One region of the Alkalihalophilus pseudofirmus genome, then DNA from elsewhere that is predicted to be linked to it. Evidence: a T-box and tRNA genes for the amino acid it is inferred to sense, from the RefSeq annotation. Region 1 holds a T-box; the other regions hold tRNA genes.
What was found. A T-box is a leader RNA that pairs with one kind of tRNA and senses whether it is charged. The one in region 1 lies ahead of leuS (leucine--tRNA ligase), so its partner is inferred to be a tRNA-Leu.
Positions count from the first base shown of each region.

Region 2: it encodes a tRNA-Leu, which carries the amino acid that the T-box ahead of leuS (leucine--tRNA ligase) is inferred to sense. The anticodon was not compared.
Region 3: it encodes a tRNA-Leu, which carries the amino acid that the T-box ahead of leuS (leucine--tRNA ligase) is inferred to sense. The anticodon was not compared.

Region 1 is NZ_CP117835.1:3,337,351-3,341,440, forward strand. It holds gene leuS (leucine--tRNA ligase) at 1-1,822, opposite strand, end outside; T-box leader at 1,997-2,219, opposite strand; gene PQ478_RS17630 (MDR family MFS transporter) at 2,288-3,496, opposite strand; gene mnmL (tRNA modification radical SAM protein MnmL/YtqA) at 3,719-4,090, shown strand, end outside.
Region 2 is NZ_CP117835.1:254,768-258,857, forward strand. It holds gene PQ478_RS01380 (Tex family protein) at 1-666, shown strand, start outside; gene cmpA (cortex morphogenetic protein CmpA) at 706-834, opposite strand; gene PQ478_RS01390 (SprT family protein) at 928-1,380, shown strand; tRNA gene PQ478_RS01395 (tRNA-Asn) at 1,532-1,606, shown strand; tRNA gene PQ478_RS01400 (tRNA-Ser) at 1,608-1,698, shown strand; tRNA gene PQ478_RS01405 (tRNA-Glu) at 1,718-1,792, shown strand; tRNA gene PQ478_RS01410 (tRNA-Val) at 1,799-1,874, shown strand; tRNA gene PQ478_RS01415 (tRNA-Asp) at 1,878-1,954, shown strand; tRNA gene PQ478_RS01420 (tRNA-Leu) at 1,977-2,058, shown strand; tRNA gene PQ478_RS01425 (tRNA-Leu) at 2,105-2,191, shown strand; tRNA gene PQ478_RS01430 (tRNA-Arg) at 2,196-2,272, shown strand; tRNA gene PQ478_RS01435 (tRNA-Pro) at 2,289-2,365, shown strand; tRNA gene PQ478_RS01440 (tRNA-Gly) at 2,384-2,457, shown strand; tRNA gene PQ478_RS01445 (tRNA-Ile) at 2,500-2,576, shown strand; rRNA gene PQ478_RS01450 (16S ribosomal RNA) at 2,768-4,090, shown strand, end outside.
Region 3 is NZ_CP117835.1:2,885,312-2,889,401, forward strand. It holds gene comGG (competence type IV pilus minor pilin ComGG) at 1-236, opposite strand, end outside; gene comGF (competence type IV pilus minor pilin ComGF) at 248-679, opposite strand; gene PQ478_RS15390 (type II secretion system protein) at 666-1,073, opposite strand; gene comGD (competence type IV pilus minor pilin ComGD) at 967-1,440, opposite strand; gene comGC (competence type IV pilus major pilin ComGC) at 1,412-1,717, opposite strand; gene yidD (membrane protein insertion efficiency factor YidD) at 1,891-2,133, shown strand; tRNA gene PQ478_RS15410 (tRNA-Leu) at 2,315-2,396, opposite strand; tRNA gene PQ478_RS15415 (tRNA-Lys) at 2,406-2,481, opposite strand; tRNA gene PQ478_RS15420 (tRNA-Glu) at 2,490-2,564, opposite strand; tRNA gene PQ478_RS15425 (tRNA-Ser) at 2,576-2,666, opposite strand; tRNA gene PQ478_RS15430 (tRNA-Asn) at 2,668-2,742, opposite strand; tRNA gene PQ478_RS15435 (tRNA-Ile) at 2,744-2,820, opposite strand; tRNA gene PQ478_RS15440 (tRNA-Gly) at 2,836-2,906, opposite strand; tRNA gene PQ478_RS15445 (tRNA-Arg) at 3,077-3,153, opposite strand; tRNA gene PQ478_RS15450 (tRNA-Gly) at 3,163-3,234, opposite strand; tRNA gene PQ478_RS15455 (tRNA-Gln) at 3,240-3,314, opposite strand; tRNA gene PQ478_RS15460 (tRNA-His) at 3,325-3,400, opposite strand; tRNA gene PQ478_RS15465 (tRNA-Tyr) at 3,416-3,500, opposite strand; tRNA gene PQ478_RS15470 (tRNA-Asp) at 3,518-3,594, opposite strand; tRNA gene PQ478_RS15475 (tRNA-Met) at 3,599-3,675, opposite strand; tRNA gene PQ478_RS15480 (tRNA-Ser) at 3,711-3,803, opposite strand; tRNA gene PQ478_RS15485 (tRNA-Ala) at 3,812-3,887, opposite strand; gene comGB (competence type IV pilus assembly protein ComGB) at 4,045-4,090, opposite strand, start outside.

The DNA of each region.
Region 1 (4,090 bases):
CCATGAACATCTCGTATAAACGCAGTGTATCTGCACCATGGCTATCAACGATATCATCAGGATTAACTACGTTTCCTTTTGATTTACTCATCTTCTCATTGTTTTCACCAAGAATCATTCCTTGGTTATAAAGCTTTTGAAACGGCTCTTTCGTTGGCACAACTCCAAGGTCGTAAAGGAACTTGTGCCAGAAGCGTGCATACAACAAGTGAAGAACCGCATGCTCTGCTCCGCCAATATAAATATCTACAGGCAGCCATTGCTTTAATTTTTCAGGATCTGCTAGGGCTTCGCTGTTGTTTGGATCGATGTAGCGAAGATAATACCAGCAGCTTCCTGCCCAGTTAGGCATTGTGTTTGTTTCGCGTCTGCCCTTCATGCCCGTTTTAGGATCTGTCACTTCAAGCCATTCTTTATGGTTAGCAAGCGGTGATTCTCCTGTATCAGACGGCTTGATCTCATCCATTTTTGGCAAAGTTAATGGCAGTTCTTCATAAGCGACCGGTGTCATTGAACCGTCTTCCCAGTGAATCATAGGAATTGGCTCACCCCAGTAACGCTGGCGGCTGAATAACCAGTCACGTAGACGGTACGTTACTTTTTTCGTTCCGTAATGATTCGCTTCAAGCCATTCAATCATATTTGTAATAGCAGCTTCTTTATCAAGGCCGTTAAGGAAGTCAGAATTTACATGCTCCCCGTCACCTGTATAAGCCTCTTTTCGAACGTCTCCGCCAGCTACTACTTCAATAATTTCAAGGTCAAACGTCTTAGCGAACTCATAATCACGCTCATCATGAGCCGGAACAGCCATAATTGCTCCAGTACCGTAGCTTACAAGTACGTAATCAGCAATCCAGATCGGAATACGTTTACCGTTGGCAGGGTTTACAGCAAATGCACCTGTAAATACGCCCGTCTTTTCTTTAGAAAGCTCTGTACGCTCTAAATCACTCTTTAATGCCACTTGTTTTTTATACTTCTCAACAGCTTCTTGTTGTTCTGCTGTTGTAATTACATCTACCAGCTTATGTTCAGGAGCAAGCACCATATAAGTTGCGCCAAATAATGTATCCGGACGAGTCGTGAATACATCAACTTTCTCCGCGTCGTGTCCGTCTACTTTAAATGTCACCTCAGCCCCTTCTGAACGGCCGATCCAGTTGCGCTGCATATCTTTGATGCTTTCTGACCAATCAAGCTCATCAAGGTCTTCTAACAAGCGGTCAGCATAAGCTGTAATTTTCAGCATCCATTGTTTCATCGGACGACGTTCTACAGGGTGCCCCCCGCGCTCACTTTTCCCGTCAATAACTTCTTCATTCGCAAGTACTGTTCCAAGAGCAGGGCACCAGTTTACAGCTACTTCATCAATGTAAGCCAACCCTTTTTCATAAAGCTTTAAGAAGATCCATTGTGTCCATTTATAATAATCAGGGTCAATCGTATTCACTTCTCGGTCCCAATCATAAGAGAAACCAAGTGACTTAATTTGACGGCGGAACGTATCAATATTTTTCAGCGTAAATTCAGCTGGATCGTTTCCCGTGTCTAGTGCATATTGCTCTGCCGGAAGTCCAAATGCATCCCAGCCCATTGGATGAAGCACGTTATACCCTTGCATTCTTTTCATACGTGATAGAATATCTGTTGCCGTATAGCCTTCTGGGTGACCAACATGCAGGCCAGCTCCTGATGGGAATGGAAACATATCTAAAGCATAAAACTTTGGCTTATCTGCCTCTTCTGTTGTTTTGAACGTTTTATTTTCTTCCCAATGCTTTTGCCACTTTTTTTCAATGTCTAAATGTGAAAACGACATATCTTTTCCTCCTTTGAGTTTATACGTATTGTTGTCATCCTGCCTGCTTGAGCTATCTATTCATGATTGCCACGCAACCTCATTTTCAATCGAACGATTAGGGTTAAATTGAAATCACAAGATTTTAAATCGCTAATGATTTTAAGAAACAAAAAACTCCCGCCCCTAACAATAGTCAGGGACGAGAGTTGTGTTATTCCCGCGGTACCACCCAAATTAACAAGTAACATTACTTGTTCGCTCAGCACGCTTAACGGACGTGACCCGTTGAGAATTACTACATTTTTCACTCTCAAAACTAAAAGGCGAGTTCATCATATCCTTCTGGCAGACTTTCAGCAGCCGTCTGCTCTCTTATTTCCCAGATATCATTACTACTCCTTCTAAACGTCTTAATATGAACTTAATTAGTATTGTATGAAGTGAATCGTTCGATGTCAAGCTTTAACAACACTATATTCCGATTTAACTCGGCAGGTTCATCTCTTCTTTTTCCAAGGACATGTTTCTCTTAATAATAGGGGTGTCATATTTCATTAGAAACACGATTGCTATTCCAAACATACCTAAGAGCACATAAATGAGAATAGTCATTGAATAGAAATCAACTAACATTCCTCCAAGTAATGGTCCGATCATTTTCCCTCCAGTAGACACACTGTTGACAATCCCTTGATAAAACCCCTCTTTTCCTTTCGGAGCTAAATCATTTGCTATCGTCGGTACAGCCGGCCATACAAACATTTCACCAAACGTCAAGATGATCATCGCAGCTAAAAATCCGCTGAAGATTGTTGCTTCAGACAGCACGATATAAGAAGCCATAAAAATAATGACACCTACAATCATTTGACCTTTTAAGGACATCTTACCCCTTTTAATCAGCCATGAGACCACAGGCTGGGCAAAAACGATCATTAGACCGTTCACTGTCCAAAACAAACTATATTGCTGCAATGAGATACCAAGAGATTGAGTATGAACAGACACATTAGCCTGCCACTGCGTGTAGGCAACCCAGCAAATAAAAAAGGCAACCGATAGCAAAAATAATGAATGAAGCCGGTAATTGCTTCTGAGAGAAGTCTTTTGTTCAAATACATTCGCAGTTTGAGCATTAGCTGCTTTCGCCTTCATCCCCCTAAATGCAAAGATAACGAATACGAGCAGAAAAGCATACATCGCAGCATTCGCGCTAAACACATAGGTTAATTGAATAGAAGCAACGACCCCGACCAATGCTGTTCCGAGCGCTACTCCTACATTTTGCGCGACGTACATGGCATTAAACGGCTTTCTTCCCCCTTCAGGCCAAAGACTGCCAGCTAAGGCATACATCGCTGGAAACATCATTCCAGAACCAAATCCAAGCCCCATCAATAAAAACATATAAAAGTAATAGCTATGAAAAAAGGCCAATATCGTAGCACTTATGGTTGTAATAATAATAGATAAAATCATCGTCCGGTAGGCACCTATTTTATCAAACAATCTTCCGCCGATAAGGTTGCCGATCACCCCGGCGAAAGCATTAAGCATTAATATAAATCCAGCTGCTGTTAACGAGCGTCCTAATTCTTGGTGGATGATAATCGCATTTAGCGGCCATAAAAAAGAAGCCCCCGTTACATTAATCACCATCGCCACTACTAACAGCCAAAGAGCCTTAGGCATAATAGCGCCCTCCTTCTTCTAACGTGTAACGCGAAGCATTATTTCGAGCACCAAAATAATACTAGTAGAATCATCTGAAGAACGCAATCATTTTTTCGTATTTACATACTGTCTGAATCTTTGCCATTTCTTTTTTTCACCAAGACTCTCATGCTACAATAATCTTGCTACAAGTATGAAAGAAAATCGAATGGACCTAATATTTTAGAGAGGCTGACTTATATGTGTAATCAATCGATAGTAAACGCCCCTGACTCTGAGCGTTTCAAACAGTTTGGCGATAAACGCTATTATTCATGGAATAACCACCTACGTCAGCATTTTGGCGAGAAAGTATTTAAAGTTTCACTAGATGCTGGTTTTGATTGCCCTAACAGAGACGGGTCTGCAGCTTACGGAGGCTGTACATTTTGCAGTGAAAGAGGATCTGGTGATTTTGCTGGTGACCGCTCAGATGACCTTGTCACTCAATTTAATACCATTAAAGAACGAATGCACCATAAATGGAAAAGCGGCAAATACATCGGCTACTTCCAAGCGTACACAAATACATACGCTCCGGTTCGCACCTTGCGTAAATATTATGAAGTGATA
Region 2 (4,090 bases), 1.0 Mb from region 1:
GCTGGACTATCGAAGTCGGTTGCTGTAAATATTGTGAAACGCAGAGAGGAAGAAGGCCGGTTTACAAGCCGTGCACAATTAAAGAAAGTACCTAGGCTAGGTGCGAAAACGTATGAACAGTGTATTGGCTTCTTACGCATTCAAGGAGGGAAGAATCCGCTTGATGCTACAGGGATTCATCCAGAGACATATAAGGAAACCGAAGCGCTGCTTGATAAGGTGGGCGCTGCACGAAAAGATGTAGGAACAAAAGAGTTAAGCGAAAAACTGTCTGGATTGAACGAACATCAAATAGCAGAAGAGCTTGGGCTTGGTATGCCGACTGTTAAAGATATTATTGCAACACTTATCAGGCCGACTCGAGATCCACGTGATGAAGTAGCGAAACCTTTGTTAAAGCAGGGGGTTCTTCGATTAGAAGACTTGACTCGCGGGATGGAACTTCAAGGGACTGTGAGAAATGTAGTCGATTTTGGAGCGTTTGTTGATGTAGGGGTAAAGCAAGACGGATTAGTTCATATTTCTAAACTAACTAAAAGGTTTGTGAAGCATCCTCTTGAAGTAGTGGCTGTTGGAGAAATTGTAACGGTATGGGTTGAGGATGTTGACATAAAAAAAGGCAGGGTTGCTCTCACGATGCTAGAGCCGGCTGTGCAAACAGTATAAATAAAGAAATGGCCATGCATTTTCGCATGGCCATTTGCTTTAACCTAAATGCTTATTCATTTGCTCTTTTCGTTGATAGTAAAACCAACATTGATTAAGGATCTTTATTTGATGGCGGTTCTGCTCTTTGAAAGCCTTTTGTAGTTGAGTGCGTAACCAGGTCGGCATTTCTCCCAACTCCTTATTAGTTGTGGTAGTATATTTAGTATATGTAGGAGAGTTTGTCAGTGTTGATTGTATTTTGTATGGGGGCGGGGGACATTGAATCAGAGCGAACTGCAAAAAATGGTTGAAGAGATCTCTCTAACTAGTTTTAACAAACCATTTGTACACGAAGCGACGTTTAATTCAAGATTACGTACGACTGGCGGCAGATACTTGTTAAGGTCACACAATCTAGAATTTAACCCTAAGCAGTATCAATTATATGGGGAAGAAGAATTAATTAAGATTATTAAACATGAATTGTGTCATTATCATCTTCATATAGAAGGAAGAGGCTATAAGCATAGAGATGCTGACTTTAAAGAGCTGTTGGCGCATGTAGGAGGAGCCAGGTATTGCAGAGAAATACCTGGAGCTAAGAGACAAACGAAGGTTCTACATGAATATGAGTGTCAAGGTTGTCATCTTTTATATAGCCGGAAGCGAAGGATCGATACGTCTAAATATGTGTGTGGGAAGTGCAGAGGCAAATTGAGAAAAAAATTATAAAAAAGTGTTGCCTATATTAAATGAGCTGTGCTATATTATAGAAGTCGCTGAACGAGACAAGCAAATCGAAAAGCGATTCCGAAAAAAGTGTTGACATCAAAAAACACTTTCGATATAATATTTAAAGTCAGCAACACAAACACCACAATATTCCACAGTAGCTCAGTGGTAGAGCAATCGGCTGTTAACCGATCGGTCGTAGGTTCGAGTCCTACCTGTGGAGCCACGGAGAAGTACCCAAGTGGCTGAAGGGGCGCCCCTGCTAAGGGTGTAGGTCGCGCGAGCGGCGCGAGGGTTCAAATCCCTCCTTCTCCGCCAGTATCTTTTCTTAAATTATGGCCCGTTGGTCAAGCGGTTAAGACACCGCCCTTTCACGGCGGTAACACGGGTTCGAATCCCGTACGGGTCACCAACATATGGAGGATTAGCTCAGCTGGGAGAGCACCTGCCTTACAAGCAGGGGGTCGGCGGTTCGAGCCCGTCATCCTCCACCATATGGTCCGGTAGTTCAGTTGGTTAGAATGCCTGCCTGTCACGCAGGAGGTCGCGGGTTCGAGTCCCGTCCGGACCGCCATTTTTATTAGTTAATTTCATACGCGGGTGTGGCGGAATTGGCAGACGCGCTAGACTTAGGATCTAGTGTCTTACGACGTGGGGGTTCGAGTCCCTTCACCCGCACTTTTATTTTAAAAATTAAAGTGCAGATACGGATATCATACATTTAGCGGTTGTGGCGGAATGGCAGACGCGCTAGGTTGAGGGCCTAGTGGGGGTTGACCCCGTGGAGGTTCGAGTCCTCTCAACCGCACCAATTGGCGCCCTTAGCTCAGCTGGATAGAGTGTTTGACTACGAATCAAAAGGTCGGGAGTTCGAATCTCTCAGGGCGCACCATTAGTAATTTATATATCGGGAAGTGGCTCAGCTTGGTAGAGCACCTGGTTTGGGACCAGGGGGTCGCAGGTTCAAATCCTGTCTTCCCGACCATCTTATTTCTTTTAATATGCGGGCGTAGTTTAGTGGTAAAACCTCAGCCTTCCAAGCTGATGATGTGGGTTCGATTCCCATCGCCCGCTCCAACAAAATATTTGGTGGGAGTGCTTTTTTTATTGCCTTTTTTAGGGCCTGTAGCTCAGCTGGTTAGAGCGCACGCCTGATAAGCGTGAGGTCGGTGGTTCGAGTCCACTCAGGCCCACCATAAAATATTTTAAAAAAGTTCTTGACGGTTCGATTTAGACTTGTTAAGATAGTTAAGTCGCCAACGAGCGACAGACAAAAAGTTCTTTGAAAACTGAACAAAAGCCAAGCGAAATAGAGATACATGATATCTCGTCAATTATTAACGCAAGATGATTTTTCATCCTGTGTAAGTGAGCTTAATCAAACACTTTTATGGAGAGTTTGATCCTGGCTCAGGACGAACGCTGGCGGCGTGCCTAATACATGCAAGTCGAGCGGACTGATGGGAGCTTGCTCCCTGATGTTAGCGGCGGACGGGTGAGTAACACGTGGGCAACCTGCCTGTAAGACTGGGATAACTCCGGGAAACCGGGGCTAATACCGGATAACCCGTTCTACCTCATGGTGGAGCGGTAAAAGATGGCCTCTGGCTATCACTTACAGATGGGCCCGCGGCGCATTAGCTAGTTGGTAAGGTAACGGCTTACCAAGGCGACGATGCGTAGCCGACCTGAGAGGGTGATCGGCCACACTGGGACTGAGACACGGCCCAGACTCCTACGGGAGGCAGCAGTAGGGAATCTTCCGCAATGGACGAAAGTCTGACGGAGCAACGCCGCGTGAGTGATGAAGGTTTTCGGATCGTAAAGCTCTGTTGTTAGGGAAGAACAAGTGCCGTTTGAATAAGGCGGCACCTTGACGGTACCTAACCAGAAAGCCACGGCTAACTACGTGCCAGCAGCCGCGGTAATACGTAGGTGGCAAGCGTTGTCCGGAATTATTGGGCGTAAAGCGCGCGCAGGCGGTCTCTTAAGTCTGATGTGAAAGCCCACGGCTCAACCGTGGAGGGTCATTGGAAACTGGGAGACTTGAGTACAGAAGAGGAGAGTGGAATTCCACGTGTAGCGGTGAAATGCGTAGATATGTGGAGGAACACCAGTGGCGAAGGCGACTCTCTGGTCTGTAACTGACGCTGAGGCGCGAAAGCGTGGGGAGCAAACAGGATTAGATACCCTGGTAGTCCACGCCGTAAACGATGAGTGCTAGGTGTTAGGGGTTTCGATGCCCTTAGTGCCGAAGTTAACACATTAAGCACTCCGCCTGGGGAGTACGACCGCAAGGTTGAAACTCAAAGGAATTGACGGGGGCCCGCACAAGCAGTGGAGCATGTGGTTTAATTCGAAGCAACGCGAAGAACCTTACCAGGTCTTGACATCCTTTGACCACTCTAGAGATAGAGCTTTCCCCTTCGGGGGACAAAGTGACAGGTGGTGCATGGTTGTCGTCAGCTCGTGTCGTGAGATGTTGGGTTAAGTCCCGCAACGAGCGCAACCCTTGATCTTAGTTGCCAGCATTCAGTTGGGCACTCTAAGGTGACTGCCGGTGACAAACCGGAGGAAGGTGGGGATGACGTCAAATCATCATGCCCCTTATGACCTGGGCTACACACGTGCTACAATGGATGGTACAAAGGGCTGCAAAACCGCGAGGTTGAGCGAATCCCATAAAGCCATTCTCAGTTCGGATTGTAGG
Region 3 (4,090 bases), 450 kb from region 1:
GTAACGGTACCATCCTCGTATGAAAAGAATAAAGTTGAGTTTTCTGTACTTGGTGCGTGAACGATAAAGTCTACGAGACCTCTTTGAATCAATGTATCACCCTTTAATATGAATTGCTGCTCAACAGCAAACCTCTTCTCCTGGAGATATACATTCGTTTGTACCGTCAAACCAAACAACAGGAATGTGCATATAATTAATACAATAGGGTAAACAAAGCCTCTATCATTCCTCATTTATAAACTCCTTAATACACACCATACATCGGCATCATCGATCTGCTCATGGCCTCTCCATTTATAAGAGTCACCGTACATCGATATTTCTTCTGCTCCCGCTCACAATAAAAAGATTGAACATTATACAACATTGGTACATATCCGCTGTTGTTTGAGAATCGTCTAATTTGGCCGGTGTCAAGTTGTCTATAACTTACTTCCGTGTCATCCCCTTTAATTAAAACCACCTCTCTCCCCTCGATTCTAATTGTTCTGGATTCCTTCACTTCATCCGTTAATTGATTAAAAAACACCATCAATTCTAGCTTTTCATGAGTCTCGTGATTTTTTGTATGTTGTATGACTCCCATGATGGTAGGAAAGACAAACACAAGAACGCCTAAAATGCTTAAGACAAGCAAAATCTCGAGTAACGTAAAACCTTGTTCATTTTTTCGCATAGAGACACCTATGATATCGCCTTTTATTAGCACCCGTATAGGCAACACATACTTCATACTCTCCTGAAGTTGATCGCGTCTCCTCAACAGTCATCCACAAAGGCGCTGTTGGAGTCTCTACACCTGTTAAATAATTTTGTATCGACTCTCTAAGTTGTTCACCTGCCAAGTTTTCCTGTTGCAAAGTTAAACGTTCATTATAAACAACAAGAGAGGCGGGCAGGATTGCTAAGGTGCAAACAGAGAGAAGTGAGAGAGCGAGAATAACTTCCATCAAAGTAAAACCACTAGAGTTTTCGATAATGCACCCTCCCTTTTCCAAGAAGGATTGTGTAAGCATAGGTTTCTTTTTGAATGTTGAGATGCATTGTGCCTGAAAAACGCGGATTGCCATTATCCAAAAACTGAATTTCAATTCTAGGTAGGCTGTGAGAAGAAAAAGACATGTTCTCCACAGTGAAAGGCCTAATAAAATAAACCTTTCCTCCTAAATTCATGATTTGATATTGGTTTTGATTTGCCATTATTCTAATAATAATTGTCTCACCACGAGACATAGCTATATGCTGGGCTAAAAGGATATCTTCCTTAAATTGATCGGCAATTTCTTTTGTTTTATAGGTGTTCATGGAAGCGGGAAGGTAAATAATGGGAAGAAGAACTAACATGGAGAGAATAGAGAGAGTAATTAAGAGCTCGGTTAAGGTGTATCCAGCTTGAGAGTATGTTGACTTATCCTTCAACAACTTTACCGTTTTCAATCTTTAGCGGAGCACCGTTTGGACATACCGTTGTCTCAATATATTCGGCAGTTTCAAGCACATCGAGGCTTGCTGGCTTTTCTTTTGTTTCAATTTCATAGGCGTGTACCTGTGTCTGCAGGAGTTTAATCGTTGCATCACAACCTTTTGAGCCTGCAACTTCGTTATTTTTCACCATATTCGGGATAGCAATTAAGAGGAGGATCGAGATGATCATTAACACGACAAGCATTTCAACAAGGGTAAAACCACGTTCGTTGGATAGAAGCATTTTCATTTTTCATCACCTCAAAGATAGGATATAATACGAGGAGCTGTACAGGGGGGATCTTAAACACTTGCCTCCTTTCATGAGTCATTATTTGCTATTATTAGACATAGATCATCCAAAATCCTTCTAAAAGATAAAAAAACTTTCTGAGATATCGAATCAATTAAAGTGAGGTTAGTATGCAAAAAATTTTAGTCCTCTTTATTCGTGGTTATCAAAAATTCATTTCCCCTTTGAAGCCCCCTACATGCCGATTCTACCCTACCTGCTCTCATTATGGTATTGAATCCATAAAACGCTTTGGGGCCTTTAAGGGAAGTTGGTTAACAATTAAACGCCTAAGTAAATGTCATCCTTTTCACCCTGGCGGAATTGATTTAGTGCCTGAAAAAGAAAACGAAAAAGAGACGAGAAACAGCTAGCTATACCCATCAGGGAATAGCTAGCTGTTTTATTTTCATTTCATGTTGGCTTATCTATTTACTCTATACTTGCTGTTAAGCGCCCATCTGACCTATAGGCATAAATGGTATATCCTGAGGATGCACCACTCGAACATCTAAACAAGAAGCTGCCCTATAATGGACAGCTTCTTCTATGTAGTGCGGGTGAAGGGAGTCGAACCCCCACGTCATAAGACACTAGATCCTAAGTCTAGCGCGTCTGCCAATTCCGCCACACCCGCGTATGAAAATGGTGAGCCATGAAGGACTCGAACCTTCGACCCTCTGATTAAAAGTCAGATGCTCTACCAACTGAGCTAATGGCTCAAACTAAATGGTGACCCGTACGGGATTCGAACCCGTGTTACCGCCGTGAAAGGGCGGTGTCTTAACCGCTTGACCAACGGGCCATTCATAAAAGTGGCGGAGAAGGAGGGATTTGAACCCTCGCGCCGCTTGCGCGACCTACACCCTTAGCAGGGGCGCCCCTTCAGCCACTTGGGTACTTCTCCATGGCTCCACAGGTAGGACTCGAACCTACGACCGATCGGTTAACAGCCGATTGCTCTACCACTGAGCTACTGTGGAATGGTGGGCCTGAGTGGACTCGAACCACCGACCTCACGCTTATCAGGCGTGCGCTCTAACCAGCTGAGCTACAGGCCCATGGAAAAATGGAAAAGCGGGTGATGAGAATCGAACTCACATCATCAGCTTGGAAGGCTGAGGTTTTACCACTAAACTACACCCGCATATTAAAATAATCGTTGCTTTATTCAGCTCTCGCCAAATACTATGTCTCTTCCTCTTCTAGCAACTCAAGAAGTTAAATGTGTCGAGACAACTCGCAGATAATACATAGTAGTATTGCTCGTGGCTGAGGTTTTACCACTAAACTACACCCGCATATAAAGTAAATAAATGGTGCGCCCTGAGAGATTCGAACTCCCGACCTTTTGATTCGTAGTCAAACACTCTATCCAGCTGAGCTAAGGGCGCAAATATAAAAGCGGAAGACGAGATTCGAACTCGCGACCCCCACCTTGGCAAGGTGGTGTTCTACCACTGAACTACTTCCGCAAAAATGGCTGGGCTAGCAGGATTCGAACCTACGCATGACGGAATCAAAATCCGTTGCCTTACCGCTTGGCGATAGCCCAAAACTAAAAATGGGGCGACTGATGGGAATCGAACCCACGAATGCCGGAATCACAATCCGGTGCGTTAACCACTTCGCCACAATCGCCACCTTAGTAATAAATGGTGGAGGGGGACGGATTCGAACCGCCGAACCCTGAGGGAGCGGATTTACAGTCCGCCGCGTTTAGCCACTTCGCTACCCCTCCACTATACTGTTTTTAAATGGCGGTCCGGACGGGACTCGAACCCGCGACCTCCTGCGTGACAGGCAGGCATTCTAACCAACTGAACTACCGGACCATTTTGGTTGCGGGGGAAGGATTTGAACCTCCGACCTTCGGGTTATGAGCCCGACGAGCTACCGAACTGCTCCACCCCGCGTCGTTTTAAAGTAGTATTTACTATTTAAGAAAATATGGCGGAGGAAGAGGGATTCGAACCCCCGCGCGGTTTAACCCGCCTGTCGGTTTTCAAGACCGATCCCTTCAGCCGGACTTGGGTATTCCTCCGCGATATATGGTGGAGCCTAGCGGGATCGAACCGCTGACCTCCTGCGTGCAAGGCAGGCGCTCTCCCAGCTGAGCTAAGGCCCCATATGTAATGCGATAAAAAGAGATTACCTTTTCTATCGTTGTTTTTTCGCTCACCAGCGACGTTTAATAATGTACCATGAATCGCAATAAAAATACAAGCCTTTTTTGAAAAAAAGTTATATTTTTTTAAAAAGGCTTGTAACTTAAGGTATTCGCCCTATTGCAGAGAGCCAATCATTTGAAACATAGGAAGCATAATAGCA